Regions from separate parts of the Shewanella zhuhaiensis genome, predicted to be linked through region 2. Evidence: predicted binding sites of a transcription regulator. Region 2 holds the regulator's gene; each other region holds the start of a gene.
The links. The regulator sigma-54, encoded in region 2, starts transcription at its own class of promoters, with help from an activator protein. The targets are predictions, from matches to a motif close to GTTGGCACGNNNNTNGNNT.
Positions count from the first base shown of each region.

Region 1: MJ923_RS14695 (YggN family protein) is a predicted target of sigma-54. The motif match lies at 4,447-4,465, and genes of this name have one in related genera.
Region 3: MJ923_RS02680 (DUF4097 family beta strand repeat-containing protein) is a predicted target of sigma-54. The motif match lies at 7,285-7,303, and genes of this name have one in related genera.

Region 1 is NZ_JAKUDL010000005.1:171,191-181,561, reverse strand. Features, by position in the region: gene MJ923_RS14720 (oxidative damage protection protein) at 268-543, opposite strand; gene mutY (A/G-specific adenine glycosylase) at 547-1,653, opposite strand; gene trmB (tRNA (guanosine(46)-N7)-methyltransferase TrmB) at 2,217-2,933, shown strand; gene MJ923_RS14705 (YggL family protein) at 2,968-3,294, shown strand; gene glsB (glutaminase B) at 3,298-4,212, shown strand; gene MJ923_RS14695 (YggN family protein) at 4,505-5,317, shown strand; gene MJ923_RS14690 (LysR family transcriptional regulator) at 5,658-6,599, shown strand; gene MJ923_RS14685 (DUF885 domain-containing protein) at 7,357-9,216, opposite strand; gene hemW (radical SAM family heme chaperone HemW) at 9,362-10,371, opposite strand, start outside.
Region 2 is NZ_JAKUDL010000006.1:54,547-64,917, reverse strand. Features, by position in the region: gene MJ923_RS15895 (transposase) at 1-130, opposite strand, end outside; gene MJ923_RS15890 (YiaD family glycine zipper/OmpA-like lipoprotein) at 517-1,185, shown strand; gene MJ923_RS15885 (molybdate ABC transporter substrate-binding protein) at 1,354-2,178, shown strand; gene MJ923_RS15880 (hypothetical protein) at 2,249-2,635, shown strand; gene mgtE (magnesium transporter) at 2,644-4,008, opposite strand; gene MJ923_RS15870 (HPr family phosphocarrier protein) at 4,156-4,431, opposite strand; gene rapZ (RNase adapter RapZ) at 4,418-5,269, opposite strand; gene ptsN (PTS IIA-like nitrogen regulatory protein PtsN) at 5,266-5,709, opposite strand; gene hpf (ribosome hibernation promoting factor) at 5,712-5,999, opposite strand; gene MJ923_RS15850 (RNA polymerase factor sigma-54) at 6,030-7,514, opposite strand; gene lptB (LPS export ABC transporter ATP-binding protein) at 7,629-8,360, opposite strand; gene lptA (lipopolysaccharide transport periplasmic protein LptA) at 8,357-8,917, opposite strand; gene lptC (LPS export ABC transporter periplasmic protein LptC) at 8,904-9,461, opposite strand; gene kdsC (3-deoxy-manno-octulosonate-8-phosphatase KdsC) at 9,458-10,006, opposite strand; gene MJ923_RS15825 (KpsF/GutQ family sugar-phosphate isomerase) at 10,006-10,371, opposite strand, start outside.
Region 3 is NZ_JAKUDL010000001.1:619,353-629,723, forward strand. Features, by position in the region: gene phrB (deoxyribodipyrimidine photo-lyase) at 1-106, shown strand, start outside; gene MJ923_RS02640 (nuclear transport factor 2 family protein) at 110-610, shown strand; gene MJ923_RS02645 (SDR family NAD(P)-dependent oxidoreductase) at 610-1,371, shown strand; gene MJ923_RS02650 (NAD(P)/FAD-dependent oxidoreductase) at 1,438-2,700, shown strand; gene MJ923_RS02655 (DUF1365 domain-containing protein) at 2,697-3,488, shown strand; gene MJ923_RS02660 (SAM-dependent methyltransferase) at 3,491-4,720, shown strand; gene MJ923_RS02665 (DUF2878 domain-containing protein) at 4,739-5,248, shown strand; gene MJ923_RS02670 (chalcone isomerase family protein) at 5,239-5,802, shown strand; gene MJ923_RS02675 (DUF3833 domain-containing protein) at 5,790-6,311, shown strand; gene MJ923_RS02680 (DUF4097 family beta strand repeat-containing protein) at 6,509-7,237, opposite strand; gene MJ923_RS02685 (FKBP-type peptidyl-prolyl cis-trans isomerase) at 7,500-7,838, shown strand; tRNA gene MJ923_RS02690 (tRNA-Ile) at 7,902-7,978, opposite strand; gene rpoD (RNA polymerase sigma factor RpoD) at 8,166-10,019, opposite strand; gene dnaG (DNA primase) at 10,145-10,371, opposite strand, start outside.

The DNA.
Region 1 (10,371 bases), on a different contig from region 2:
CCAGCGTTCTGTAAATGGTGAGTTAGTAGATTAATACGTTTGTGGAAGTAGTCTGTGATTCAACACCAATTTTTTAATTTATCAGTGGTCTGCATGGCACGAAGGGCGGTGCCTAAAGTACCGTAGACATTTGTCATTCGTGGCGGCGTGCTACAACAGAAAAGGCCCCTGTTGGGCCTTTCTCTTTTCTCATATAGGCGCCGCCATTTCTCATTTAGGTCGGCGCGCTACATTTAGGTCGGCGCGCTACAGCTACACATCCCAAAATCATTCCGGCTTGGGTGGAACATAACCTTCGATTTCAACATCCTTGCCTTCGAACAGGAACAGCTGCATTTGCTCTTCGAGCAGTTTGCGATGTTCCATATTCATCATATTGAGCTTCTTCTCATTGATAAGCATGGTCTGCTTTTTCTGCCACTCGCCCCAGGCTTCTTTGCTGATGGTGTCGAAAATGCGCTTGCCGAGTTCACCGGGGTAGAGCTGGAAATCCAGGCCTTCGGCTTCTTTACCCAGATAGACACACTGAATGGTACGGGCCATGTTTTACTCCTTGTTGGCGGCAGCGTTGCCGCCGGATTCTTGCTTAAGTTCGCTTACAAGGCTCGCCAGAATGCGCTCGGTGGCGGCGGCAAGCCCAAGATTTTCGCCTTGGAGGAGGTTATACCAGAGACTCAGGTTATCTTCCATGATAAGCGCCTCAGCCTGGGGGCTGCCAAGGCGCAGTTTTACCGGCTGAATGTCGAGGTGAAAGTGGCTGAAGGTGTGACGAAAGCCATCGAGCAGGGCAAGCTTTTTGCTGTCAAAGCCATTGGTTTCGACAAAATTATTGAGTGCCTCTTGGCTGTCAAACTGCGGGAAGCACCAGAGGCCGCCCCAAATGCCGCTGGGTGGCCGCTTGATAAGCTTGACTGTGTTTGCCTGCTGCAGAATAAGCATCCAGCCTTCGCGGGCGGGAATGGTCTTTTTTGGCTTTTTGCCGGGAAACTCGGTCTGGCGACCTGCGAGCTGGGCCCTGCAGTCGATGGCGACCGGGCAATCGCCACATCTGGGGCGGCTGCGGGTGCAGACATTGGCGCCCATATCCATCATCGCCTGATTGTACTTTTGAATATCTTCCTTTGGCGTCAGCGCTTCGGTGAGCTGCCACAGGGCGGTATCGACCCGCTTTTCACCGGGCCAGCCTTCGATGGCGCCGTGGCGTGCCAGCACTCTTTTTACGTTGCCATCGAGAATGGGGTGATGTTGCCCCAAAGAGAGCGACAGCACGGCACCCGCGGTGGAGCGGCCAATACCGGGCAGGGCGAGAACAGCCTCAAAATCGGTGGGAAACTCTCCGCCGTGCTCATCGCGGATAATTTGCGCGGCCTTATGCAGGTTACGGGCGCGGGCATAGTAGCCAAGGCCGGTCCAGTGGTGCAGCACTTCATCTTCGTGGGCGTTTGCCAGGTCGCTTACCGTGGGGAAGCTCGCCATAAAGCGTTCGAAGTAGGGGATAACAGTGGCGACCTGGGTTTGCTGCAGCATGATTTCCGACACCCACACTTTATAAGGCGTCTTATTTTGCTGCCACGGCAGGCTCTTGCGGCCGTGTTTGTCGTACCAGTTGATAATGCGCTCGCCAAAGGAGGCGCTGGGGTGAGTTGCTGCCATGGAAGGTGCGAACCGCTCCTGAATACCTGAGTGTGAAGCTAAGGAAGGTGCGAATAAGCCCCGTGCTTGCTCTGCGTGAGCTTACAGCGGATAGATGCAAGGCACAGTTCGCAGCCAATGGCCTTAGTCCTTCGCAAGAGCTGTAACGCGGCAGATACCGATGTAAGTCACGCCCTACGGGGCTTTGATAGCAACACCATTTCGGCGTTATTCAACTTCGCCATGCCCCGGCATGCATTCAGTTGAATGCCTTGAACTGTCGTCGCTATCACAGCCAGAGCTGTGTGAGGACTTGTTCGCACCTTCCCTAAGGATTGGCGGGCAGTGTAGCCTCGCTGCGCCCAGGGGACAAGCCGGACGCAGCAGGCTGTCGAAAAGCGCTATGAAAACGGCTGGGAATTCAGGCTGTCAGCAGGCGCTGCTGCTGGTATACTTTTTCAGCTTCGGGGCTTGCGCTCAAAGGATAACTTTGGATAATGCCCCTTCCTTTTTGAATAGTGTTTTAAGTTGTCTGCACTCCAGCGCCCGTGAGGCCTTGGGTTGCGGGCAGATGCGAGGCAGGAATGAGTGAAGTAACCACCGCAGAATTTAACGAGGATGGCGTTTATCTTCGCAAGGTACGCAGCTTTGTTCTGCGTGAAGGTCGCCTGACCACAGGCCAGGCCAAGGCCCTTGAAAGTTTTTGGCCCACCATGGGGCTGGAATATAGCCCTGAGCCTGTGAATTTTGCCGAGGCCTTTGGCCGTGAAGCCGACACAGTAGTGGAAATTGGCTTTGGCATGGGCGCTTCTCTGGTGGAGATGGCAGCCAACGCCCCTGAGCTTAACTTTATCGGTATTGAAGTGCACAAGCCTGGCGTAGGCGCCTGCCTCGGTGATGCCGGTGCGGCTGGGATAAGCAACCTGCGCGTGTATCACCACGATGCGGTGGAAGTGCTGGAAAACGCTATTGCCGATGGCTCTTTGGCCCGGGTGCAGCTGTTCTTCCCAGACCCATGGCACAAAAAGCGTCACCACAAGCGCCGTATCGTACAGCCTGAATTTGTGCAGCTACTTCGCCGCAAGCTCAAAATCGGCGGTGTATTCCATATGGCCACCGACTGGGAAAACTATGCCGAGCATATGCTGGAAGTGATGAGCGCTGCCGAAGGCTATAAAAACCAGTCTGAAACCAACAACTATGTTCCGCGCCCGGATCATCGCCCACTGACCAAGTTTGAAAACCGTGGTCACCGCTTGGGTCATGGGGTGTGGGATCTCATGTTCGAACGCGTTGAATAATCAACTATTTCCATCAACCAAAGAGGGAAGAAACATGGCCAAGAACCGTAGCGCCCGTCTGCGTAAAAAGCTGCGAGTGGATGAGTTCCAGGAACTGGGTTTTGACGTACGCTGGGTATTTAACGACAGCGTCAGCGAAGCCGACATTGATGCGCTGGTGGATAAGTTTATCGATGACGTGATTGAGCCCCGCAAACTGGGCTTCCACGGCGGCGGCCACAAGGAATGGGAAGGCATCATCGCCACTCAGGCCCTGGGCAAGTGCACCGATGAAGACCGCGCCGCCGTAAAAGCCTTCTTCGATACCCTGCTGGTATCCGATGTGGAAGTGTCTGAGCTTTACGATCTCTGGTGGGATTAATTGATGGCCGAGCAGGCACTGCTTGACGAGCTGGTCGCCAGAGTCAGGCCGTTGCTCGGACAGGGCAAGGTGGCGGATTATATTCCGGCCCTTGCCCGGGTTTCACCCCACAAGCTCGGCATTGCCGTGACCAGCCTCGATGGCACCACCATTGGGGCCGGTGACTGGCAAGAGCCATTCTCGATTCAAAGTATCTCCAAAGTATTCAGCCTGACCGGCGCCATGATGCTCTACGAAGAGAGCGAGATCTGGTCGCGGGTAGGTAAAGAGCCGTCCGGGCACTCGTTCAACTCGCTGGTGCAGGTTGAGCTTGAGCGGGGCATTCCGCGAAATCCCTTTATTAATGCCGGCGCGCTGGTGATTGCCGATATGCTGCAAAGCCGCCTTGGGGCGCCCAAACAGCGGATGCTGGAAGTGGTGCGGATGATGAGCGGTAACAGCTCTGTGTGCTACGACAAGGTGGTGGCCGCCTCTGAGTACCAGCACAGCGCCCGTAACGCCGCTATCGCCTATTTGATGAAGTCCTTCGGCAACTTCCACAACGACGTGGACAAGGTGCTCAGAAGCTATTTCCACTATTGCTCGTTGTCGATGAGCTGCGCCGATTTGTCCCGGGCGATGATTTATCTTGCCGATAAGGGCATGACTCTGGATGGACGCGAGATAGTCAGCCCCACAGAGACCAAGCGCCTGAACGCGCTGCTGGCAACCTCTGGCCTCTATGATGGCGCCGGTGAGTTTGCTTACCGTGTTGGTATGCCGGGCAAGAGTGGCGTGGGTGGCGGTATTATCGCGGTTATTCCCGGGGATATGGCAGTGTGCGTCTGGTCTCCTGCGCTGGATGCCAGTGGCAATAGCCTTGCGGGCACCCGCTTGCTGGAGCTGCTGGCCGAGGAGCTGGGGCGCTCGATTTTCTGAGCCTTTCTTTTTAGGTTTTTTGCCCCTCGCTCAATTACAGCTACGCATCTTAAAGGCGATTTCCTGATTTGCGGATATAACTCCCCATCGCAGGAAATCGCTTTTTGTTATCTTTCTCAGTAACTGGTGAAAAAAATCACTTTTTAGTGATTTAGCTCACGCCTGCCTTTGCTTTGATTCAGCTCATCTTCATTGAAATTATATTAATTCCTTATTAATCATTTTGTTATAAAAGTTGGCATGACCTTCGCTATATCAGGCCATATAACTTACAAAGGCAAGGATAGATGCGATGAAAACCAAGACTCTTGTTACCGGTGTAGTTTTGGCAACTTTGATTGGCGTGACTGCCGTGGTACCCGCCATGGCCCACGGGATCAGTAACGACAGCTGCGATGTGAACCTGAATTATGACATTTCTCTTGAGCCTCAAAAGCTGGTGCTGAGCCAGAAAGGGGATGAGTTTTATCGCTTCGAACCCGGCAAATTGTATGTGGAAGGCAAAGAAGTTGCCTTGACTGGTGAGCAGCGCGCGCTGGTAGACAGCTACGCCGACAGCGTGGCCCGTCAGGTGCCTGAGTTTGTCTCCCTGGTAACCGAAGCTGTGGGTCTGGCCAGTCAGGCAGTAAACACAGCGCTGACGCCACTGCTGGGTGAAGATACCGGCAACCGTGTAGGCGAGCTGATGGACAACGTTAACGAGCGTCTTGGCGAAGTGATGCATAAGAACGGTGACAGCTACTACATAGGTGTAACCGATGGCTCCATCGATGAGGTGTTCGACAAGGAGTTCGAACAGGAAATCGAAAACCTGGTGCAGGAATCCGTAGGCACCCTGATGGTTCGCCTCGGCACCGAAATCCTGTCTTCAGAAGGCGACAGCTTCGAGGCCAAGATGGAAGCCTTTGGCCAGAAAATGGAAGCCATGGGCGAGCAGATTGAGCGTGAAATGGAAGCTCAGGCCAGCACCCTGGAAGCCCGAGCCAATAAGATGTGCGATGAGTTTGAAACCTTGGTAGCCCTCGAGAGCGAGCTTAGGGCCAAGGTGCCTGAGCTGTCCAAGCTGGAGTTGGCCGACGCCAAGCAAGAGGCGCTGCGCGAGTAACAGATGTAAGGCAAGTATGTTGTGAGTAACTGAATTTCAGCGGCATTTTTCAGCAAGATTTTTAACTGACATTCCTTGGTTCATTCCTTGAACGTTTGGCCCCATCCCCTGGGGCCGTTTTTTTATTCTCCTGTTGCTGCTTGAGCCACGGCAGAAGTGGAGACAGCGAGCGGATTTTTGTTATACTGCTAAAAAATAACAAAAAACTCGGGTTTCTCCGGGATTCCCTGACTCTACCTTAACGTGCTTTTTTGGTATATCTGATTGATTATCATTGGTTTGTCTGAGCTTTGGCCCCGGCCCGAGCTGAGCTCGCCGAACATAGCTTAAGGCCACCTTCATGTTAGAACTGTTAGAACCCATTGCCATTTTCACCCATGTTGCCAGGGCGGGAAGCTTCAGCGCAGCGGCAAGGAAACTCGGGATTTCCAAGTCAAAGGTGAGCACCCAGGTGGCTGATCTTGAACATAAGCTGGGCGTGCAACTTATTCAGCGCACCACCCGTAGCCTGAGTCTGACCGAGGCCGGTCATCTGCTGTATGTGCAGGGCGAAGAGCTGCTGCGGGATGCCGACCAGGCCGTTGCCAGTGTTCACAATCTCAATGATGCAACCCGTGGTGTGCTCAAGGTGGGGATTTCCCAGTCCTTCGGAACCATGCACATTATTCCTGCGTTGCCTGAGTTTATGACCCGTCACCCTGAGCTTGAGCTGCAGGTGAGCTTGCTGGACCATAAGGTGGATGTGGTCAGTGAGGGCCTGGATTTGCTGCTGACCATGTCGGAGCAATTGCCTCTGGGTATGGTGGCGCGGCCGCTGATGAAGTGTCAGTTTTTACTGGTGGCTTCCCCCGATTACATTGCCCGCCATGGCGAGCCGACCCGCCCAGAGCAATTGGTTGATCACAATTGTCTTGTGTATCACGGCGAGTGGCACGAGCACAGCGTGTGGCAGTTCAAGCGTGGCGATGATTACTGTGAGATTGGTGTTTCAGGTAACTTCCGGGTAGATAACGCCCCGGCGCTGAAGTCGGCTGCCGTAAGCGGTTTGGGTGTGGTGTATCTGGCGAGCTATCTGCTGGAAGATGAAGTGCAAAAGGGGACTCTGGTGCCGCTGCTGCGCGACTGGCAGCTGACTCATCATTTGCCGCTGCAGGCCGTGTATCCACGCCGTAAGCATCTGGCTCCCAAGGTGAGCTCCTTTATCGATTTCATCAAAAATCATATCGGGACTCCCCCTTATTGGGATGCGCCTTATCAGGAACTGTACGCCGAACGTCGATGATTTTATAAATTCATTGTTTGTGAAAACGGATAATGATGTGATCTGGGTAGTATAAAATCAATTAATTCACAAATAATCAAACGTTTAGCAAATGTATTAAACCGGTCCAAAGGGCCGGTTTTTTAGTATCCGCTTAAGCAGTTTTTCCTACATCACTTGCACTCTGTTCATGAATTAATACAATGGATGCCAATTGGATTGGGGCGATCTGAGCCCGTATCGACAGGGGAAATGACCCCTTCCGCTGTTGATACGCAGATCACGCGATAAGCAGTCCCAAGACAATGCCGGCAGAGTTTATTATTAAAACCGGTCCGGCTTTGAAACCATCATCCTAGTTTTTTGGTTTACCCCGGACGTCATGCCGGGGTGATTTTTTATGGCCAGACTGATTTTGTGATGGAACAGATTAAGCACCCTGTACCCTACAAGCCGCCGAACGATAATAATGAGCGGCACACAGGGCGCCAAATGGAAATTGCAGTCATAGTGGCATACGCCAAAGGATGACTCAGGCTTCCAGAGAAAAAGCCACAACCCAGGTTGTGGCTTTTTTTCGTCTTGTGTTCTTGTGATTCTGTGGTAGTCACGATGCCTTTTGAGATTGTCCTGATGCCTTTAGTGCGGGCTTCATCAGCCTTTCCTGTGGCCTAACAGGTAACCTTTCCAAACGCCTTTTTTGGCGCGCCAAACAAAAAGCCCGGGTCATAGCCCGGGCTTGTTTATTCGGCGGCAATTACCGCCTTTGTGGCAGCCGTTACAGCTTGGCTGCGCGTGCCTTGGTGTCCTGCACCCAGGACTGTACCTTGGTTTCGAGTACATCCAATGGCAGCGGGCCGTTTTTCAGCAGTAGGGTGTGGAATTCACGGATATCAAAGTCTTCACCAAGGGATTTCTTGGCGTAAGCGCGCATATCCAGAATGCGGTTCATGCCTACCTTGTAAGCTGTTGCCTGTGAAGGCATAACAATATGACGCTCAACCATTTTGACTGCATCAGACTCGGCGTTGGGGGTGTTTTCCACATAGTAGGAAATACCTTGCTCGCGGGTCCATTTTTTGGCGTGAATACCTGTGTCTACCACCAGGCGGCAGGCGCGCCACAGCTCCATGGCCAGACGGCCAAAGTTGGAGTATGGGTCCTGGTACAGGCCCATTTCACGTGGGAAGTACTCGGTGTACAGGCCCCAGCCTTCAACATAGGCGGTGTAGCTGCCGAAGCGGCGGAATTTGGGCAGACCTTCCAGTTCCTGGGCAATGGCAATCTGCATATGGTGGCCGGGCAAGCCTTCGTGGTAGGCCAGGGCTTCCATCTGGTACTTGGGCATGGCCTTCATGCTGTACAGGTTGGCATAGTAGGTGCCGGGGCGACTGCCGTCCGGAGAAGGCTGGCTGTAGAAGGCCTTACCGGCACTCTTTTCACGGAACGACTCAACCGGCTTCACAATAAGCCCAGCCTTGGGTTTGATGGCAAAGACTTCATCGAGACGTGATGACATGTTGTCAATCAGGGCCTTGGCATCGTTGATATAGGCGGCCTTGCCTTCATCGGTTTCCGGATAGTAGAACTGCTCATCGTTGCGCATAAAGATAAAGAAGTCTTTCAGGCTGCCTTTGAAGCCCACTTCTTTCATGATGTCGCGCATTTCATTGTGAATGCGCTCCACTTCCTTAAGCCCCAATTCGTGGATGGCGATGGCATCCATGTCGGTGGTGGTGGTGCGCTTGAGGGCATTGTTATAGAAAGCATTGCCGTCAGGCAGCTTCCACACGCCATCTTTGTTATCGGCACGTGCTTCCAGGGTGCCCAGATACGTTATCAGATCGCTGTAGGCCGGTTTAACTGCGTTTTTCAGTGCCGCCTCGGCCTGGGACAACAGCTCAGCACGCTCTGCATCGGTGATCTCCAGCTTTTCCACTTTACGCTTGAAATCGGCCCACAGGGTGCTGTCGGCGCCGTTTTCAAACGGGGCACCCTTGATGATGTTGTTGCTGTCGTTGATTACATGGGGGAATACAAATTTGGGCGCTATGATGCCTTTGGCTGCTCTGATCTCAAGCGCATCTTTAAGCTGAGCAAAGCGCTGTGGTACGCCATTGAGGCGGCTGATGTAAGCCTTGGCATCGTCGATATTGTCGACCATATGTTGGTTGATAAGTATCGATGCAGTGAGTGAGTGCACGCCGTACATCTGGTTTACCGGATAGTTGTGCAGGCGCCATTTGTGGTCGGCAATCTGATTTTCCAGCCGCTGAATCGCCAGGGTTAAGCTAAGGGCAGTCTGCTCATCCAGCTCGCTTGAATTAACGGTCTGCAGGCGTGTCAGCTGTGATTTGGCCCGCGCCAGTTCCTGTTCGCTGGCCGCTTCACTGATTTCATCCCATTTGCCATAGTCGGCGCCCTTGATGCCCAGCATGGTCTGGCTGATGGGGCTTGCCATCACGTTTTCCATAAACAGGGTCTCGAACAGGGCGTTGGCCTGCTCAGATGCAGACAGTGCCTGCTGCTCGGCAGCGGTCTTGGTGGTATCGGCGATGGCCAGTGACGGAGCAGTGCCCAGAGCCATCATCAGGCTGAGGGCGAGAAAGGTTTTATTGTTTTTATAAGATGAGAACATTGGCTGACTTTAGCTAGGTTGATTTGCGATGGGATCATCCTAAAGAAGCCAGTGTTAAATTTCAGAGTTTAGTGTTAGGAAATGTTTCGATGTGCGCGGTATCACGGCTTTTTTCAGTCAGTCGTGAACCTTGCGCACTCAAAGATCATAAAAACTGCGACAGCAGATCGTTGACGAACATATGGCCCTTGGGGGTAAGGGTCCAGTGGCTGTCGCTGTTCTCTATCAGGCCGCGCTCGGCGGCGCATTGCATGCCCCCGGCAATGGTGTCAGCACTGATACCTGTGCGTGCTTCAAACTCGCTCTTGGGAATAGGGCTCATCAGCCGCAGTCGGTTCATCAGGTACTCGAGGGGTCGGTCTTCTTCAGCTACCTCTGAGCACTCGAACATAAAGTCGCTGGCACCCAGATAACCCTTGGGATGCTTAATCTTTACCGTGCGCACAATGCGGTTTTCTGTCGCCAGAGTCAGTTTGCCATGGGCGCCGCAGCCGATGCCGAGGTAGTCGCCAAACTGCCAGTAATTGAGGTTATGGCGACACTGGAAGCCCGGTTTGGCATAGGCCGAAATTTCGTATTGCTCATAGCCAAGCGCCGCCAGTTTTTTCTGACCCTGTTCGTAGATGCGCCACAGATCTTCATCATCAGGCAATTGCGGCGGCCGCGAATGGAACAGGGTGTTGGGCTCAATGGTGAGCTGATACCAGGACAGATGCGGCGGGTTCAGGCTGGCGGCAGTATCGATATCGGCCATGGCCTCTTCGAAAGACTGATTGGGCAGACCGTGCATCAAATCCAGGTTAAAGCTTTGATAACCAGCGGCTTTGGCAAGCTCGGCGGCGCGGGTGGCTTCATCCTTGCCATGAATGCGGCCAAGCAGATTAAGCTTGTCTTTGGAAAAGCTTTGCACCCCAACCGACAGGCGGGTGACTCCGGCGCTGCGATAGGCGCTGAAATCGTCATGTTCCAGGGTGCCGGGGTTGGCCTCCATGGTGATTTCGATATCGGCTTCAAAGGGGATGCGCTGCTTTACGCCATCCAGCAGCCTGCCAATGGCGCTGGCATCAAACAGCGATGGTGTGCCACCGCCGATAAAGATGCTGTGCAGTTTGCGGCCCTGAACATAACCAAGGTCGGCATCCAGATCCTTAAGCA
Region 2 (10,371 bases):
TTATCCAGCGCAGCAGGGTTTTACCGGCGACCCCGAGTTCCCTGGCGACTTCCGAGGGCATCCTGCCCCCCTCCAGCACGGCATTGATGGCTTCCTGACGTGCCTGTTGTGACATGGCTTGCATCATCATAGCCCTGTCCTCCGGTAGCGGGTCTCCCGGCCCAGCTCCCATTGGCTGACGCCCACAGCGCTGATGTCGTGCCATTCACCTTTTAGGTGATTAACGAGCTTGGTCAAATACTTCATGTTGAGCTCCTTATTTTCATACCTATTTATGAGTATGCAAATAAGGTGTCAACTTTTAATGTTGTTTAAATACAGTGATTTATATTGTTTTCGGTTGATGGTGGCGAGCTATTTTGCTCCGCCGCTGGGCAAGGTGCACCAATTGGGGGCGCGCAAACTTTAGGCGGTTGAGAAGCCTGTACGCACATCCCTTGAGCAAACGGCAGTCGTTCAGTTGTTTGTCATCTTGGCATCTATATACTGGCCGCAACATAACGATGAGGTAGATAGATGAACAAGTTCAATGTGATTGGCCTGAGTGCCGTAATCGCGATGGCGACCCTGACCAGCGGTTGTGCCACCGTGAACCCCTACACCAACGAACAGCAAACTGCCAACGCCACCACAGGTGCCATTATCGGTGCTGTCGCCGGTGCGGCCGTGGGTGTCGCCTCGTCCAGCAAGAGCGATCGCGGTAAGGGCGCCCTGATTGGTGCCGCCTCTGGCGCAGCCGTGGGTGGCGGTATCGGCTACTACATGGATGTGCAGGAAGCCAAACTGCGTCAGCAACTGCAATCGACCGGCGTTAGCGTAACCCGCAGCGGTGATACCATCATCCTGAACATGCCCAACGAAGTGACCTTCGCGGTGGATAAAACCGACCTGAGCCCACGTGCTATGCAGGTGCTGGATTCAGTGGCGCTGGTGGCCAAGGAATACGATAAAACCCGTCTGAATGTGCTGGGTTACACCGATTCCAGCGGCGCCGAAAGCTACAACCTGCGTTTGTCTCAGGTGCGTGCCTCCGAAGTGGGTAACTACCTGCTGGCCAAAGGCCTGAAAGCCAATCGCGTATCGACCCAGGGCATGGGCGAAGCACGCCCTATCGCGTCCAACGCCACTGCCGAAGGCCGCGCGCAGAACCGCCGTGTTGAGATTGTGCTGACTCCGCTGGGCTGATTTGCCGGTCATGCAATTAAAAAGGAGGCTAAGGCCTCCTTTTTTGTGCCTGGGTCTTGGCGCTTCATGCCTTTGACCTATAAATGCGTATCTGTGATCCCCACACTTGAGTTGGTTTCGGCTTTGGGTTTTTCTGTGGCCTTAAAATAAGTTACATGGATGAATTCAATGAAAAAATCACTGATTGCACTGGCGCTGTTAATGGCCGCTCAGGTGCAGGCCGAAGCCCAGCCACAGGCAATTTCAGCTCAAATGCCCGATAAGCCTCCGTTGCAACTCAGAGCCGCCGGCAGCCTGAAGACTGCGATGAACGAGGTGGTAGCCGCCTTCACGCAGCGGGGCGGCGCAGAGGTTGCTGCCAAGTACGGTCCATCGGGGCTGCTGCGCCAGCAGATTGAGCAGGGCGAGTCGGTCGCCTTGTTTGCCTCGGCCAATATGAAGCACCCGCAAACCCTCAAGGCGGCAGGTTTTGGACTGGAAGTGACCCCCTTTGCCCGCAATCAGCTCTGTGCCCTCGCTCAGCCCGGGCTTAAGGTAACGACAGAAACCCTGCTCGATACCTTGCTGTCTGCCGATGTGGTGGTGGGCACCTCTACGCCCAAGGCCGATCCCTCCGGAGACTATGCTTTTGCCGCCTTCGATTTGGCCGAGGCGCAAGTCGTAGGCGCGGCCGAGAAACTCAAAGCCAAGGCGCGCCAGTTAACCGGCGGCCCGGACAGCCCCAAGCCACCAAAGGGGGTTAACAACTACGCCCATGTAATGCGTGAGAAACAGGCGGACGTGTTTTTGACCTATTGCACCAATGGACGCCTGGCCCAGAAGGAATTTGAAGAATTGCAGGTACTGGCACTGCCGGAAGCGCTGGCGGTTGGCGCCGACTACGGCCTGTTGGTTATCGATAACAAGGCCCAGGGTCTGGCCGACTTTATTGTAAGCCCCAAGGGACAGGCGATTCTGGCCAGTTATGGCTTTGCGCCGCCCAGGGCGTTGTGACGGCGGGCTTGCAAGATGAGAGATAAGTCTTTTTAATGAGAAGTATCTTTTCGTCAGGAGTCTGGCAAGCATGAGTCATCCCCGTGGTGTTGCCTTGGCTGTAGATCGTCTGGGAGAAGAGGTGCACCTCTCCTCTTTGGATTACGGTATGGGAATGCTGAAACTGTCGCTGGTTATCGAGGGCAAACGCTGTGTGGTGAGCTTCGATAAGGTGATGGGCATACGGCTGTTGGACGAAGGCGATTTGCTGGAGTTCTGGGCCGAATTCAGTCTATCCAATGGCTGGCTGTTTCAGTTGTCTGAGGGCGGCTGGCTGGCGCAGGAGAGTAAACGCAGCGGCTTTATGGCCAGCAGCCATTTGTCGCCACGGGAGTTTTTGGTGGTTACCAAAAAAGAGTGTGTGTCGGTGTTGTCCGGCGAAAACCAGCCGGACATTGAGTGGCTGCCCGCTCCCTGAATCAAGGCTCAACGCATCAAAAAGGCCGTTGCCAAGCCTAAAAAGGCAAACAGGCCAATCACATCCGTTACCGTGGTCAACACCATGCCACCGGCGAGCGCCGGGTCAATCTTAAGCTTTTTCAGCAGCAGTGGAATACTGGCACCGGCCAGGCCCGCAATGGTCATATTGATCAACATGGCGCCGCCAATCAGGGCGCCGAGGCGGATGTCATCCTTCCACAGCCACACCGCCAGGCTCACCAGCACTGCCCACAGCAGGCCATTTAAAAAACCGATGGCGAGCTCCTTGCCAATCAGCCAACGCGAGTTGCTCTGACCAATGTGGCCAAGGGCTATGCCGCGGATCACCAGCGCCAGGGTTTGATTACCCGCCACACCGCCCATGCTGGGCACTATGGTCATCAGAATCGCGATGGTGGCAAATTGCTCCAGAGTAGACTCAAACATATTGCTTACTGAGGCGGCCAGCAGGGCAGCGAACAGATTCACCGTCAACCACAGCGAACGGCGGGCGCTGCTTTTCAGCACAGGGCCGAAAGTGTCTTCGTCATCATCCATCCCTGCCATGCCCATCATCGAGTGTTCGGCGTCTTCTCGGATCACATCGACCACGTCATCGATGGTGATCCGCCCCAGCAGCTTGCCATCGGAATCAACCACAGGGGCTGACACCCAGTCGTGGCGCTCAAACAGCGCAGCCGCCTCGGTATCCGACATGCTGACCGGAATGCCATCGATGCTCTCATTTATCAGCTCGCGGATAGGGGTGGCCGGGTCGCAGGTGAGAAGTGAAGCCAGGGTTACCCCGCCCATCAGCACGTCCTGCTTGTCGACCACATACAGCATGTCGGTGGCCTCGGGCAGGGAGCCGCGCAGGCGCAGATAACGCAGTATCACATCCACATTCACGTCGGGACGAATGGTGACAGTATCTGTGTTCATGATGCCGCCGGCGGTCTCTTCGGGGTAAGACAGCGCCTGCTCGGCACGCAGCCGGTCCTGGCTGGACATGGACTGCAGCACTTGCCGATAGAGGCTGTCCGGCAGCGATCGCAGTATGTAGGCCAGATCGTCGGTGTCCAAACCGGCGGCGGCCCGGGCCAGACGCTCAGGACTCATCTGGCGGATGAACTTGTCTTTCATCTCTTCGCCCAGCTCTTCAAGCACTTCACCGGCGAGTTCGGGGTCAATCAGTTGCCACAGTACCTGGCGGGTGCGCGGCGGCGAGGATTCGAGCACCAGCGCAATATCTGAGGCGGCCATATTGAGCAGCATTTGCCGCACGTGCACAAACATGCCGCTACCGAGCGCCTCGTTGAGCTGGCTCAGTCTGAGTTCGGTCTGTTCGTTATCCAGAAGTTCCAATGGCATCGCCTTTCCCCAAAGAGATGAATTGGCAATATGGTAGCAAATATAGAGGGATAGACGAAGATTGGCGCTAATGCGCAGTGCAATATGCTGCGATGGCTTTAGTTGAGGGGAGGAGTGGCGCTATAGCCTGCTGTCGTGTGAGGGCTTTTAGCACTCTTCGTCAAAGCAGGCGTTGATAAGGTTGCAGATGGCGTCCATGGCCTGCTCGGCCTCATCGCCTTCGGCAATGATATGGATGGTTTTGCCCATGCCGGATTCCAGCATCAGCAGCCCCAGTACGCTGGCGGCCGAGGCTTGTTTTTCACCCTGTACCAGGGTGACGCTGGCCTTGAACTCAGACGCCAGTACCGCCAGCTTGGTGGCGGCACGGGCATGTAATCCGAGTTTATTGACTATGGTGATATCGCGCTCAAGCCTTGGCATCGAGTTCCCTGTGGCGTGCTTCGACCTTATGGTGCGAGTTGGCAAAACGTTTGGCCAGCTGGTCGGCAATGTATACCGAGCGGTGCTGACCACCGGTACAACCTATGGCGATGGTCAGGTAACTGCGGTTGTTACGCTCCAGATGCGGCAGCCAGGTTTCCAGCAGGTTTTCGATTTGCCAGATGTACTTGTTGACCAGTACCTGACGCTCCAAAAACTGCTTCACTGGCTCATCCAATCCGGTCATCGGCCGAAGGGCTGGCTCCCAGTGCGGATTTGGCAAGAAACGGGCGTCGAACATAAAGTCGGCCTCGGTGGGCATGCCATGCTTGAAGCCAAAGGATTCAAAGATGATCACCAGCTCTTTGTCGGTGCGCCCCAGCAGAATTTGCCGGACGGCATCGGCCAGCTCATAGACGTTCAGATTGGAGGTGTCTATGTAGTGGTCCACCAATTGCGACACAGGCTCAAGCAGTTTGCCTTCGAGTTTGATGGCTTCCTGAAGTGACACTTTGCTGCGTGACAATGGATGCAGACGACGGGTTTCGCTGTAGCGTTTCAGCAGCACCTTATCGCTGGAGTTGAGGAAGAAACTGGTGAGCTCAACCCCTGGCGGCAGTTTGGCAAGCTCCTGTTCCAGCGCTTTTTCCTGCTCAGGCATATTGCGAATGTCGATACTGATGGCGACCTTGTCGCTGCTGCCTTTGAGCTGCTCCAGTAAGGGGCCCATCAGGGTCAGCGGCAAGTTATCGACGCAGTAATAGCCGAGGTCTTCCAGTACCCGCAGGGCAACGGATTTCCCTGAGCCGGAGCGGCCGGAAACGATGACGAGTTTCATCCTGTGATTACCTGGTAGAGTTCCTTTTCATCATGGCTTTTACGCAGTTGCTTCAACACTTGCTTGTCGTTGAGCTTTTCGGCCATGGCTGCCAGGGTACTCAGATGCTGTTGGCATTGGTCAGATGGCACCAACAGCGCGAACAGTATGTCCACCGGCTGTTTGTCGATGGCATCGTAGCCAATGGCTTCTTCGCATTTGATGAGTACGGCGAGAGGTTTGTCGATACTACCCAGGCGACCATGGGGAATGGCAATGCCATTACCAATGCCGGTGCTACCCATTTTTTCACGGGCCAGCAGGCTTTCAAAGATCTCTTGGGAAGAGAGGGAAGGGTACTGGGCTGCGGCGAGATCGCTAATCAGTTCCAGTACCTTTTTCTTGCTGCCCGGAGTGGCACAGCTAGTGCACTCCGGCGCCAGGATGGTACTTAGTTCCATCGTTAATGTTTGGTCAGTTTCTCTTTGTGTTTAATTACCTGACGGTCCAGTTTATCAATCAGGGCGTCAATGGCGGCGTACATGTCTTCATGTTCTGAGGTGGCGAATACTTCGCCTCCGTTGAGGTGAAGCTTGGCTTCTGCGATTTGCTGCAATTTCTGAACATTGAGAACAACGTGCACATTATTGATCTGTTCGAAATGGCGTTCAAGCTTGGAGAATTTACTCTCTACGTAGTCGCGCAGTGAGTCGGTGATTTCGATGTGATGCCCTGTCAGGTTGATTTGCATAGACACTTTCCTCCAATGACCTCGGTTGGGTTACAAACTCTTACGCTGATTCGACGGTGGTATCAGCATCGCCTCTCGGTATTTGGCGATGGTGCGTCGGGCAACGTTGATTCCTTGTTCCGCCAGAAGTTCTGCCATCTTGCTGTCGCTTAACGGCTTCTTCTGGTTTTCCGCTGCAACCAGCTTTTTGATAAAGGCGCGGATTGCAGTAGAAGAGCACTCTCCGCCATCTTCGGTTCCGACATGGCTGGAGAAAAAGTATTTCAGTTCAAAGATACCCCGCGGGGTATGCATGTACTTTTGAGTGGTGACCCTGGAGATGGTGGATTCGTGCATTTCCACCGCCTCGGCGATATCGTTGAGCACCATGGGTTTCATGGCCTCTTCACCGTACTCAAAAAAGCCCTGCTGGAATTGCACTATGCAGTTGGCCACCTTGAGCAGGGTGTCGTTGCGGCTCTCCAGACTCTTGATAAACCACTTGGCCTCTTGCAGATGGCCTCGGATAAACTGGCTGTCTGACTGATTGCGGCTGGTGCGCGCCAGCGCTGCATACTGCTGATTCACACTCAGTTTAGGCATGCAATCCGGGTTCAGCTCCACCACCCAGCGACCATTCTTTTTGCTCACCGACACGTCAGGGATCACGTACTCTTCCTTGGTGCTGGTGACGTTCTCGCCCGGACGGGGATTCAGACTCTGGATCAGCACTATGGCGTCTCTGAGTTCTTCTTCCTTGAGGCGGGTTTTCCGCATCAGGGTGCGGAAGTCGCGGTTGGCAATCAGGTCCAGATGCTCACGGATAAGCAGCTTGGCGTTATCCAGATGCGGCGTATCAGCGGCAAACTGCCCCAGCTGGATCAGCAGGCACTCGGCCAAATCCCTTGCTGCAACACCAATGGGATCGAAGTGTTGAATGCGCTTGAGCACAGCCTCGACTTCGTCCAGCTCAACCTCTTCATCGCCCACGGCCTCGAGGATTTCATCCAGGCTTTGGGTCAGATAGCCCTTTTCGTCAATGGCATCAATGATAGCGGTGGCAATGGCCAAATCGGTATCCGAAAAAGGGGTGAGATTTTTCTGCCATTCGAGGTGTTCGTACAGGCCTTCGCTGGTTTCGCCCTGAAATGGCATGTCGTCGTCGCGACTGATGCCGGGGCCGGCAACCGGAGCGGCGGTGAAGACTTCATCCCAGGTAGTGTCCATGGGCAGTTCATCCGGCATGGATTCCTGAGTCACGGCTTCGGAGGTTTCTACCGAAGCGGAATCACCTGCGCTGGCTGATACTGAGCCTTCATCGAATTTGTCGTCGAACTCTTTGTCGCCGCCATCGGCATCGTACTGATCGCCATCGAGGCGATCATCGTCCATTTCCAGCAGCGGATTGGCGTCGAGGGCTTGTTGAATTTCCTGTTGCAGTTCAAGCGAGGAGAGTTGAAGCAGACGAATGGCCTGCTGCAACTGTGGCGTCATGGTGAGTTGTTGTCCCAGTTTGAGCTGGAGCGACGCTTTCATCGTACTGCGGATCCTTCACTAAATAATTCAGGTAGAAAGCTTTTATCTATCAGGTTCTTCGGCCAATAGCCACCCTGATTTACCGGATATGAGACGGTAGGCTTTGTTGTTTAACTATAGCCTGAATTGCTCACCCAAGTACACTGCACGCACTTGCTGATTGTCCAGGATCTCGGCAGGTGTGCCTTCGGCAATCAGGCTGCCGTGGCTGACGATGTAGGCTTTTTCACACACATCCAGGGTTTCACGCACGTTGTGGTCGGTAATAAGCACCCCAAGACCGCGGTTTTTCAGCTGTTCGATAATCTTTTTGATATCGATAACCGAAATGGGGTCAACCCCGGCAAAGGGTTCATCCAACAGGATAAAGCGTGGGTTGGCGGCCAGTGCACGGGCAATTTCCACCCGGCGACGTTCACCACCTGAGAGTGACATACCGGCGTTGTCGCGGATGTGGGTGATGTGGAACTCTTCCAGCAGTTGCTCGAGCAACTCTTCACGCTCATCGCTGCTGAGCTCTTTACGCATCTGCAGCACGGCCATGATGTTGTCGCGTACCGACAGCTTGCGGAAGATGCTGGCCTCCTGGGGCAGGTAGCCAATGCCTTTGCGGGCTCGCAGGTGCATGGGGTCGAGGGTCAGGTCATCGTCATTGATGTGAATACTGCCCTTGTCGCTTTGCACCAGACCCACCACCATGTAGAAGGTGGTGGTTTTACCGGCACCGTTGGGGCCGAGCAGGCCAACCACCTGACCGGTATTCACCGTGAGGCTGACATCTTTGACCACCTGACGGTTTTTGTAACTCTTGGCGAGGTTGCTGGCCTTCAGGGTCAGTGCCGTCATTGCTGCTTCTCTTTCTGGGGTTGAGGCTGGTCTTGCTCGCCTTTGTCCTGCAATTCCTGCTGGTAGTTCTCAGGTTTGATGATGGTGATCACCTGATCGTCTTTTTTACCGCTGCTTTGCGAGCTGAGCTGCTGCTTTTCGATGTCATAGACGATGGAGTCGGCGCTCACCTTACTGCCATCCTGCTCGACTTCAGCGCTGCCCTTAAGGCCCATGATGCGGCTGTCGATGTTGTAGCTGATTTCATTGGCGCTGGCCTGCACTGTGCGGCCATCTTCCACCTGCTGGCTGTAGGTGGCGGGCTTGCCCTTGGCGAGCAGAATGCGCTTGCCGGTCTTCTCATCTGTGTAGGAACTGAGCTCGTCGGCCTTGAGCACCAAACTACCCTGGGTCAGGGTTACCGGACCTTCGTAGACGATGCGTTTGTTTTTCAAATCGGCGTAGCTGTTGGCGGCCGCGATTTTCACTTCCTGAGTTAAATCGAATTTGGTGTTGGCCTGCGCCAGGGCGCTGCAGGTACACAGCAGCACCAAAATAAGCGACTTATTGAGGTTCATAGGTTCCCTTAATCTTGCTTAAAAGCTTCACTTCCTGCGCATTGAGGTCGGCATGCAGGCCGACGCCACTCATATGGAAGTTATTGCCGCTGATTAAAATTTCTTGTTCGGAAGTCAGGATCATGGTCTTGAGATCCAGCTCCAGATAACTGGTATTGAGCTGCCGCAGTGGCTCGTTGAAACTGATAGCTTCAATCAGCACGTCCTGCTCCAGCATGACTCTGTCGCTTGCTTTGTCCAGTCTGCCGATTTTGGCGCTGAGACGCCACTCGCCTTTACCATCTTGTGGAAACAAGGTGTACACCGGCTGGGTGAACAGGGTCTGGGCATCGCCGTCGAAGTGCTCCATGTAGGAAGCGCTTACCCGGCTTTCGAGTTTGCCTTCGCTATCGTAGCTGATGCTGCGAAGGTCGGTGGCCACATAATCGGGTTTTTGTACCGAAGCAGTAGGCTGGGGCTGGCTTGCCTTTTTGCTTTGCACCTGCCAATACAGCGCCAGCGCCGTACCAAACAGCAGGATAATAGCCAGGGTCACCCGGTTCATACGCTCATCCCATGGGCAGAGTCAAACTTGTCCTGGCTCATCAGCAGCAGGTCGGCAAGCTCGCGCAGGGCGCCGCGCCCACCCGGCAGGTATGTCAGCATATCGGCATTGCGGGCCACAAATGGATGGCCATCGGCCACACAAACCCCAAGGCCTACGGCTTTCATCACCGGCAGGTCGACCATGTCATCACCAATATAAGCCACTTCGGCCGGGCTGACGTTATACAGGCTCAGCAGCTCTTTGTAGGGGACAAACTTATCGTCGATACCCTGATAAATGTGTTTTACACCCAGCGCTGTCATGCGGTTTTGCACTATGGTGGAGTTGCGGCCGGTGATCACCGCCACTGCAATACCGGCGCCCTGCAGCGCCTTAACGCCATAGCCATCGCGGGTGTGGAAGGCTTTTAGCTCTTCGCCCTGATTGCCAAGATAAATGCGGCCGTCGGAAAAGACGCCATCCACGTCGCAAATCAGCAGCTTGATTTGGCTTGCCTTGTGCCAAATATCCTCGGCAATGGGGCCGTAGAGTCCTTCACGCATCAGATAACCCCCGCCTTGACCATATCGAGCATATTGAGTGCACCGACCGGGCGGCGCTGGCTGTCAATCACGATAAGGCCGTTGATGTTTTTCTCGTCCATCAATTGCAGCGCTTCGGCAGCCAGAATGCTGTCCTTGATGGTAATGCAGTTGCGGGTCATCACATCGGCAATGCTGGTTTGACGCAGATTGATTTGCGCATCAATCACCCGGCGCAGATCGCCATCGGTGAAAATGCCCACCAAGGCGCCATCGGCATCGACAATGGCGGTCATGCCAAGGCCTTTCTTGGATATCTCATACAGGGCGTCAGTGATGCAGATATTGTCACGCACCAGAGGCAGCTCATCGCCGCGATGCATCAC
Region 3 (10,371 bases), on a different contig from region 2:
TGGCCCTGGTCTGTTTGATACCAGTGGTTACCCGGCGCCGATCGTTGAGCATGCCAGTGCCCGCAAACGGGCGCTGGAGGTGATGGCAGTGATGAAGAAGGGCTAGGGAATGAATGCAGGTGTGCACAATCCAGGTGATAGCAGTGCGTTTGAGCAGCGTCAGCAGACGAGCGACATGAGTCTGCCCGTGTCGGCGCCAATCGAAAAGCTTATCAGCCTTTATCAAAAGCTCGGTGCCAACAACCTCGAATTGCTTGATGAGGTGTACGGCGCTGGGGTGGTTTTTTGTGACCCTATGCACCGCGTCGAAGGGCTCGCTGCGCTGAAAGCCTACTTTGCCAATCTGTATCAAAACCTTGGCAGTATCGACTTTGAGTTTCATCGGGTGATGGATGATGGCAGGCACGCCATGCTGGTGTGGACCATGACGTTCACCCACCCCAGGCTCGCCGCTGGCAAGCCTATCAGTGTGGAAGGGGTAAGCCAGATTGACTACTGCGACAAGGTGGACTTCCACCGCGACTATTTTGATGTGGGCGCCATGCTGTACGAACATATTCCCGGGCTTGGCGCCTTGGTGCGGCTGGTTAAACGCAGGGCGGGCAAGTGATGACAACACTTTGTGGTCGGGTACTGATTACTGGCGCAAGCTCTGGTATAGGGCGGGCATTGGCGCTTGAATACCTTAAATCCGGCTGGCAGGTCATTGCCTGCGGTCGTGACAAGGCCCGTCTGGACGCCATGCTGAGCGCACATCCGCGCTATGCCAGCCAGCTGTCCTGTCTAACTTTTAATGTCTGTGACAGGCTTGCCTGCCTTGAGGCCGCTTCGGCGCTCGATGGCGAGCTTGATCTGGTCATTCTCAATGCCGGTGGCTGCGAGTATATCGATAACCCCAGGGCCTTCGACGGCAAGCTCTTCGCAAGGGTTATAGAAACCAATCTAATTTCAGTCGGTTTCTGTCTGGAAGCCTTTTTACCGCTATTGGCTGCCAAAGGTAGGGTTGCACTGATGGGCTCGAGTGCGGCGCTGTTGCCACTGCCCCGGGCCGAAGCCTACGGCGCCTCCAAGGCTGCACTGGCGTATCTGGCCAGTACCTTGCGGCTGCATCTGGCACGAACTGGTGTGGGCGTGTCCCTGATTGAGCCTGGGTTTGTGCGCACGCCGCTCACCGATAAAAACGATTTCCCGATGCCGGGGCGGATTGAGGTTGAAGACGCGGCGCGCCGTATCGTCAGCGCGCTCTCAAACGGGAAAGACCGGATCCAGTTTCCGCGCAGACTGCTGTGGCCGATGCGGCTGCTTGCTTTGTTGCCAGATGCGCTCTGGGGGCTGATTGCCAAAGGCAGTGTCAGCCGCCAGTCGGCCTGAAATAAGCCTTGGCGTGATATCCGATGTGGCCCATTTGGGCGTTAGTATTCAACACTGGAACATAAGATGAAAAGAATTGCCGTTATCGGCTCGGGAATATCCGGCCTCACCACTGCCCATTTGCTTTCAGGCCAGTATGAGGTGAGTCTATTCGAAGCCAATGATTACCTCGGTGGACACACGGCCACCGTGGATGTGAGCGTCGATGGCAAAGATTACGCGATAGATACCGGCTTTATCGTCTTTAACGACCGCACTTATCCCAACTTTTTGAAGCTTCTGTCGCGGCTTGCTGTGAATCCTATGCCCACTGAAATGAGCTTTTCGGTGCAAAACCTGGACAGCGGCCTTGAATATAACGGCCATACTCTGGCAACTCTGTTTGCCCAGAAGCGTAATCTGCTTAATCCCCGTTTTTGGGGCTTCCTGAGCGAAATCATCAAGTTCAATAAGCTTGGTAAGGCCTGTATTGAATCCGGTCAATTCCCCTGCAACACCCTGGGTGAGTTTCTGACACAAGAGCAGTTTTCCGAATTTTTCGCCCGCCACTACATATTGCCCATGGGCGCGGCTATCTGGTCATCGAGCCTGGATGATATGGCGGCGTTCGAGCTCAAGTTCTTCCTGCGTTTCTTCCACCATCATGGCCTGCTGAATGTCAGCGACCGCCCTAAATGGTACGTACTTCAGGGCGGCTCACGCAGCTATATTCCGGCGCTGGTGGCGCCCTTTGCCGAGCGCATACATCTCTCAACCCCTATCACGGCGGTAAAACGCCACGAAGATGGGGTAGCGATTGAGATAAATGGTCAGGACTGGCTCGATTTCGATGAGCTGGTTTTGGCCTGTCACAGCGATCAGGCGCTCAGGTTGCTCACCGATGCCACCGAGACTGAGCGCGACGTGCTCGGGGCCTTGCCGTACAGGCGTAACGAGGTGGTGCTGCACACCGATACCCGGCTGTTGCCAACGCGCAGGGCAGCATGGGCCAGTTGGAACTATCGCCTCGATGAAGACAATCAGCGTCCAGCGGCCGTGACGTACCATATGAATACCCTGCAGCGGCTGCCTGCCGGTTCGCCGGACTTTATGGTCACCTTGAACCAGACTGACGTCATCGCCAAAGACAAAATTCTGCGCCAGTTCAACTATGCCCACCCGGTGTTTTCCTCGGCCGCCATGGCCGCACAGGCGCGCAGAGCGGATATCTGCGGCAAGCATCACACCCATTTCGCCGGCGCCTATTGGTATAACGGCTTCCATGAAGATGGTGTAAGAAGCGCATTGGATGTGTGCCAGCGTTTTGGTGTCAGCCTGGAGAGCGCATGAACAGTGGCATCTTTTTTGGCCATGTGAGTCATCAGCGGCTGGGGGAAGTGCGCCACAGCTTCAGTTACCCCATGGCTATGTTGGTGATGGATTTGGACGAGCTGCCACGGCTGGCAAACCTGAGTGGCGTATTTGGTCTGTCGTGGTTTCGGCCGCTGCGATTTCGCGCTGAAGACTACCTGATTGCGAATGGCCCTGCTGAGTCAGCTCGCAAACATACCGGCCCGGAGCAAGCGGTGCTGGCGCTAAAACAAAGGGTGCTCGCCAAAGCCCGTGATCTTGGTGCCCAAGGCGAGCTTAATCGAGTCGTGTTTGCCGGTCAGGTGCGTCATTTCGGCTTTTATTTCAGCCCTGTGAACTTCTTTTTTGTTTGTGATGGCAATAAGCAGCGCTACCTGCTGGCGGAAGTGAGCAATACCCCCTGGAATGAGCGTCATTGCTATCTGGTTGATATCAATGAAGCCCATGACAAGGGCCAGGCGCTGAACGACAAGGTGTTTCATGTTTCGCCCTTTATGACCCTGGATATGCGCTATCGCTGGCAGGTCGAGGTCAATAACGAACGCTTTCACCTTCAAATAGATAACGAACGTGAAGGTGGCGAGCGACTGTTTCGCGCTGGTTTGCAGCTGCGCGGTCAGGCTTTTGATAAGGCCGGCCTAAAATGCTTTTTTAAACGTTTTCCAATGCTTACAGCTTACATCCTGTATGGCATTTATCGGCAGGCCCTGAGCCTGTTTCGAAAAGGTGTGACTTTTGTGGCCCACCCCGGGCCGGTGGAGAAATAACCATGGACAATACCGCAGTTGCCAATAAGAGCACTTCATCGACTCTGGAATCTATGGCTCAGCGTATTCTGCTGACCGCACTTAAAGGCTTGTCTTACGGTGGCCTTCGATTGATTTGTGATGGCGAAACCCTGGTGTTTGGCAGCCATGAGGGGCCTCAGGCGGTGATCCATGTGAAGTCGCCAAGGTTTTTTCGCGAAGTGCTGCTGTCAGGCTCAGTCGGGGCGGGTGAATCCTTTATCGACGGCCACTGGGATAGCCCGGATTTGACCGAGGTTGTGCGTCTCTTTGCCGCCAACCTGCCCTTGCTGGACCGGCTGGAGAAGCGCTTTGCCTTCCTCTCAGGAGTCACCAACCGTATCAGCCATCTGCTCAGCCGTAACAGTATTGAAGGCTCAAAGCGCAATGTTCTGGCGCACTACGATTTGGGCAATGCTTTGTACGAGTGCTTCCTCGATAAGTCGATGTTGTACTCGTCTGCCATCTACCCCGACGTCAACGCGACTTTGGAAGCGGCGCAGCAGCACAAGCTTGCCACCATCTGTGAGCGCCTGAAGCTCAAGCCAGGCATGGAGCTTTTGGAAATTGGTACCGGCTGGGGCGCGCTGGCTATTTACGCGGCCAGCCATTACGGGGTGAAGGTGACCACCACCACCATCTCGGATGCGCAGCACGACTATGCCCAAGCGCGAATTCGTGCGGCCGGGCTCGAAGGTCAAATCACATTGCTGAAAAAAGACTATCGGTTGCTGGAGGGCAAATACGACCGTCTGGTTTCCATCGAGATGATTGAAGCTGTGGGACACGAATACCTGCCGGGGTTCTTCAGCAAACTTGAAAGCCTGCTCAAAGACAACGGTTTGATGTTGCTTCAGGCGATTACCATCGCAGACCAGAGGTACGAGAGCTACCGAAAAGGCTGTGATTTTATTCAAAAATACATCTTCCCTGGGGGCTGCTTGCCCTCAGTCAGCCGGATGGCAACCCTGCTGGCACAGCGGACCGACATGGTGATGCTGAGCCTGGATGATATTGGTGAGGATTACGCCCGCACCCTCAAGCACTGGCACGAGAACGTTGACCGTGAGTTGCCGCAAATTCGCAGCCTGGGCTACGATGAACGCTTCATCCGCTTGTGGAAATTCTACCTGAGTTACTGCGAAGGCGGCTTCTGGGAGCGCACCACCAGTTCGGTGCATCTGGTGGCGGCAAGACCTGGCTGGCGCCCTTAAAAATCAAAGGAGCCCCCTATGACCCGGCAATGGTTTTTGCTTGTCAGTGCAGCCATTTACACCGCCGCATGGTGGCTTGCTGTGCTGTGGCGCGGTGAGGGACTGATTTGGCTGTGTTTATTAGTTTTGGTGCATTTTGCCCTGAGCCCAACACGGCTTAAGGACTTCCAGTTGCTGCCTCTGGCGCTGATTGGCATGACCATGGACACCCTGCTGATGTACTCAGGCCTGTTCCAATTCAGCGCCATGCCGGTGTGGCTGATGTTGCTGTGGCTGCACTTCCTGCTGGCGATGGGGCATTGTCTTGCCTGGCTTGGCAATCAGCCGCTGTGGGTGCAGGCCTTTGCCGGTGTAGTGGGAGGTGCGGGCAGCTACATAGCCGGAGCCGAGCTTGGCGCCGTGGTCCTGCCCCTTGGCAACCTGCTCACCTTTTTGCTATTGGCGCCCCTCTGGGCTGCTGTAATCCCCGGCTTCTTTTGGCTGCAGCAGCGGCTGCCAGGCAATGGAGACTACGCATCATGGCGATAACCTCGGCCGTCAAGGCCATCAGATCCCCTTCAAGGCCCAAGCTGCTGATAGCGCTGATGATGATAACGCTCAGCGCCTTTGCGGCAGCTGACAGCGCTTCAGGTCCCCTCGATGGCATGAGCCGGGTGGGCAAAGGCAAGATGAACTGGCTGTGGCTTGAGCTCTACCATGCCAGTCTCTATACCCAGGATGGTCGCTATCAGATTGGTCGCTATCCGCAGGCGCTTGAAATTCAATACTCGCGGGACATCAAAGCCAAAGATCTGCTCGATGCTACCGGCAGTGAGTGGCAAAAACAGGGGGTGGATGAGGCTCAGGTCCAGTCCTATCTGGCGAAGCTTGCGCCTTTGTGGGTGGATGTGCAGCGCGGCGATACCCTGCTGCTGGTGGCGAACGATGAAACTCAGGGCGAGTTTTTCTTTAACGGCCAATCCCTTGGCAGCGTGAACGACAGCGGCTTGATGCAGGCCTTTTTGGGGATTTGGCTTAGAGATGACACCAGCGAGCCCAGTCTCAGGGCACAGCTTTTGGGAGAGACCTCATGCGACTGCTAGCATTACTGCTGTGTGCAACCCTGCTTTTGGGCTGCGAGAGCGCCGACATCGACGATTACCGCGGCGTAAATAGCGAGCTGAAGCTGGATAGATTTTTCGTGGGAGACCTCGATGCCCATGGCATGGTGCAAGACATCAGTGGCAAGGTCACCCGCCGCTTTGTGGTCACCATGCAGGGGCGACTCGACGGCAATCGCATCATCCTCGAAGAAGACTTTGTGTTTGATGATGGCGAAAAGCAGCGCCGGGTATGGCAGCTCGAACCACAGGGCGGTGGTCGCTGGCTTGGTCGTGCCGATGATATTTTAGGTGTCGCCGAGGGGCAACTGGAAGGCTTTGCCCTGCGCTGGCGCTACGATATGCGGCTTAAGGTGGATGGCAGCGAGGTTGAGGTAGCTTTTGACGACTGGCTCTATCTGATTGATGAAAACACCCTGCTTAACAAGAGTGATATCAATAAGTTTGGCATCACCGTAGGTCAGGTGACCCTGGTTATTCGCAAGCGTTAAGGACCTGGCGCATTCTTTTTGCGCCTGTTACTGCGATTGATTGCCCTTCAGGGTGTTGGAAACAACATCATGGCATCAGTAGATGCAGTCGAGAGCTGCGCCTTGTCTGAGGCAAAGCAAGCAGCGAAAGGGTGGGCCGAAACGGCCAAGGCAAGCCCTGGACCGCTTCAGCGCCGGGAAGGTGGGTTCAGTGAGGGTTAGGGAAGGGTGACACCTTCGCGAATGTTCTTGCTGGTGACCTGGCCTGAGCCAGTTGAATGCAGCAGCAGACGGCCTGCGTCATTCACCTCGATGTCGCCGGAACCATCGGTGATTTCAACCTGTTCCTTCACCTGGCTTACTTCAATATCGCCAGAGCCATCTTTGATACTGACATTGCCCTGAATATCAGATACCTGCATATCGCCGCTGCCGTCGGTTATTTTCACATCCCCCTGAGTCTGGCTAAGCCAAATACCGCCGGAGCCATCGTTGATGGTGACTTTGTTACCGCCCTGGATCCTCAGGTCGCCCGAGCCATCGGTGAGCTTGATATCGCCGTCAAGGCCGCTGATTTCAATATCGCCGGAGCCATCGGTGAGTGACAGATTAAAGCTGGCAGGCACTTTTACTGTGAGGTCGACGTAGGGCGACTTGCCAAACTTAGAGACCGAATCAGGGAACTTCGCCACCAAATAGGCGGTATCGCCACGCTTTTCCAGAGTCAGCTCCGGGGCCTTGTCGCTGGGGTTGTAAACCATGGCCACAACTTCAATGCTGCTTGAGTCTGCCGAGGTTTCCAGGACAAATTTACCGGCGCCGGTGCTGGCATTCAGGGTCGAAAGCCCGGATGTTGGCAGCGTGAGTTCACGGCGCTCTTCATCGGCAGTTGCCAGAGCTGAAGACATGGCCAGCGAGAGGGCGATAACGGAGAGGCTGAGTTTCATGGTGAAGTCCTTGTTCTTAATCTGTTGTCACTGTGTGGGATATTGGTTAGCACAGGCTGTGCCAAGTTTTATGCGCATGATTTTAAAGGGTAATTTATTTTGGTGGTTGGCAGCACTCAATAGCGGACACTAAAATCTGGCCGATTTCACCATTTGTGGACGCTAAAAACTGTCCGCAGTGTCCGGCTGTGTCCGCTGTCTCCGCTTCAGTTAAGGGACTGTGGTAAACTCAGGCCTTTACAGGTAAACGAGTAGATAGAGCATGTCTGAACTTGTGATTGAAGATGTGGTAGAAGGCGAAGGCAAGGCCGCGGTAAAAGGCGCGCTTATTACCACCCATTATCGGGGCTGGCTTGCTGATGGCACCGAGTTTGATTCGTCCCATAAGCGTGGTCAGGGATTTCAGTGTGTGATTGGTACCGGCCGGGTAATCAAGGGCTGGGATCAAGGAATAATCGGCATGAAGGTTGGCGGTAAGCGCCGCTTGCAGGTGCCGGCGCATTTGGCCTATGGCGAGCGCCAGATTGGCAATATGATCCCGCCCAACTCAGATCTGACCTTCGAGATTGAGTTGCTGGAAGTACTGACCCGGGATGATTAGCGTCGACCGCGAAAAACAGAAATAAAAAAGCCCATGATGACATGGGCTTTTTTATTTTGAATTTGGTGGCCCCTCACGGACTTGAACCGTGGACCTAACGATTATGAGTCGTGTGCTCTAACCAACTGAGCTAAGGGGCCTTGCTGTTTTGCCGGGGGCTTTACCCCAAGCGGTTTGCAGTATACGAAGTTTGCCAGGGCTTGTCACGGGGCAATTGGAGCAAAATTCCAGCTTGATGTTCAATTGGTTAATGGGTAATCAGCCTCGGTTGTTGCCCGGAAAAAACAAAGCCACCCTAAGGTGGCTTTGTGTGCCTTGCGCTGACTATCAATCGTCGAGGAACGACTTGAGGATCTCAGAGCGGCTTGGGTGGCGCAGCTTGCGCAGTGCCTTGGCTTCAATCTGACGGATACGCTCACGGGTTACGTCGAACTGCTTACCCACTTCCTCAAGGGTGTGGTCAGTGTTCATGTCGATACCGAAACGCATACGCAGTACCTTGGCTTCACGGGCGGTCAGGCCAGCCAGCACTTCGTGGGTAGCTTGCTTGAGGCTCTCGCTGGTGGCGCTGTCCAGTGGCAACTCGAGGGTGGTATCCTCGATGAAATCCCCCAGATGCGAATCTTCATCGTCACCGATTGGGGTTTCCATGGAGATAGGCTCTTTGGCGATTTTCAGTACCTTGCGGATCTTGTCCTCAGGCATGGCCATGCGCTCAGCCAGTTCTTCAGGGGAAGGCTCGCGGCCCATTTCCTGCAGCATCTGACGGCTGATGCGGTTCAGCTTGTTGATGGTCTCAATCATGTGCACCGGAATACGGATGGTACGGGCCTGATCCGCGATAGAGCGGGTGATGGCCTGACGGATCCACCAGGTCGCATAGGTCGAGAACTTGTAACCACGACGGTATTCAAACTTGTCCACCGCCTTCATCAGGCCGATGTTACCTTCCTGAATAAGGTCGAGGAACTGCAGACCACGGTTGGTGTATTTCTTGGCGATAGAAATTACCAGACGCAGGTTGGCCTCAACCATTTCCTTCTTGGCACGGCGAGCCTTGGCTTCACCTATGCTCATGCGGCGGTTGATGTCTTTGATGGCTTCGATAGACAAACCGGTTTCCACTTCAATGGCTTCCAGCTTGCTGCGACAGCGCTGCACGTCGTCTTCAACCAGTTTCAGATCGGCTGAGTATGGACGACCGGCTTCAATTTCTTTGTGGAACCAGGTCAGATCGGTTTCGTTACCGGTGAAGAGCTTGACGAAGTTCTTCTTCGGCATCTTGGCCTGTTCAACACACAGCTTCATGATCAGACGTTCCTGAACACGAACCTTGTCCATCATCTCGCGCATGCTCTTGACCAGACGGTCAAACTGCTTGGGCACCAGACGGAATTCTTTGAAGATTTCACCCAGCTCGAACAGGGCTACGGTGGACTCAGGGTGAGCACGGCCTTTGACTTCGATGATTTTCAGGGCGTTGTCGTAGGCAATACGCAGGGCAGCAAAGCGCTCACGGGCTACTTCAGGATCTGGACCCTTGGCACCGTCGTCGTCGCTGCTGTCGCCATCTTCGTCTTCGTCTTCTTCTTCGTCCATATCGTCTTCATCTTCCAGCTCTTCTTCTGAAAGTTCGGAACCGATATGGGTCGCAGTGGGGCCTACGTCTTCTTCGTTGGGATCAACGAAACCAGAGATGATGTCAGACAGACGGATCGCATCGGCTTCGAACTGGTCGAATTGCTCGAGGATCATGGCGATAGCCTGTGGGTATTCGGCCACAGAACTCTGAACAGTGTTGATGCCTTCTTCGATGCGCTTGGCGATAACGATTTCGCCTTCGCGGGTCAGCAGTTCAACGGTACCCATCTCACGCATATACATACGCACTGGGTCTGTGGTGCGGCCAAGCTCACTTTCTACTGTGGCAAGCGCCGCAGCAGCTTCTTCGGCTGCATCTTCGTCAGTGTTGTCCTCGGACATCATCATGTCATCGGCATCCGGCGCTTCTTCGAATACGCGGATACCCATGTCATTGATCATCTGGATAATATCTTCGATCTGGTCTGAATCGACCATATCTGCAGGTAAGTGATCATTCACTTCTGCATAGGTTAAGTAACCTTGCTCTTTACCTTTGGCGAGCAACAATTTGAGTTGCGACTGCGGAGTATGATCCATAGATATCATCCAATTTGGGTAAGTGTTACAACGATGGCGGCTGTGGCCGAGCCACAAAGCCGCGCAAATCGTCAATTATAGCCATCTGCCTATGCCTGTGCCAGAGGGGCGGGCGGTTTTTTGCCCTAGTTCATGCCCTTCATCACGACGATAAGCTTTTGGAGTTGCAGCTTTTCTTCCCGGGTGAGGTCGGGCTTGATGCTGAGCTCCTGGTAGCGCTGCTCAATATATTGATTATTGAGCCATATCAGCGCTTTGCGAAATTCCTGTGCCACATTATCTTCGGCTATCTGGTGTTCCCACTGGGCCAGCTTGGTTAGGGGGCTCCAGTGCTCGGTTTCCCGATAGTGTT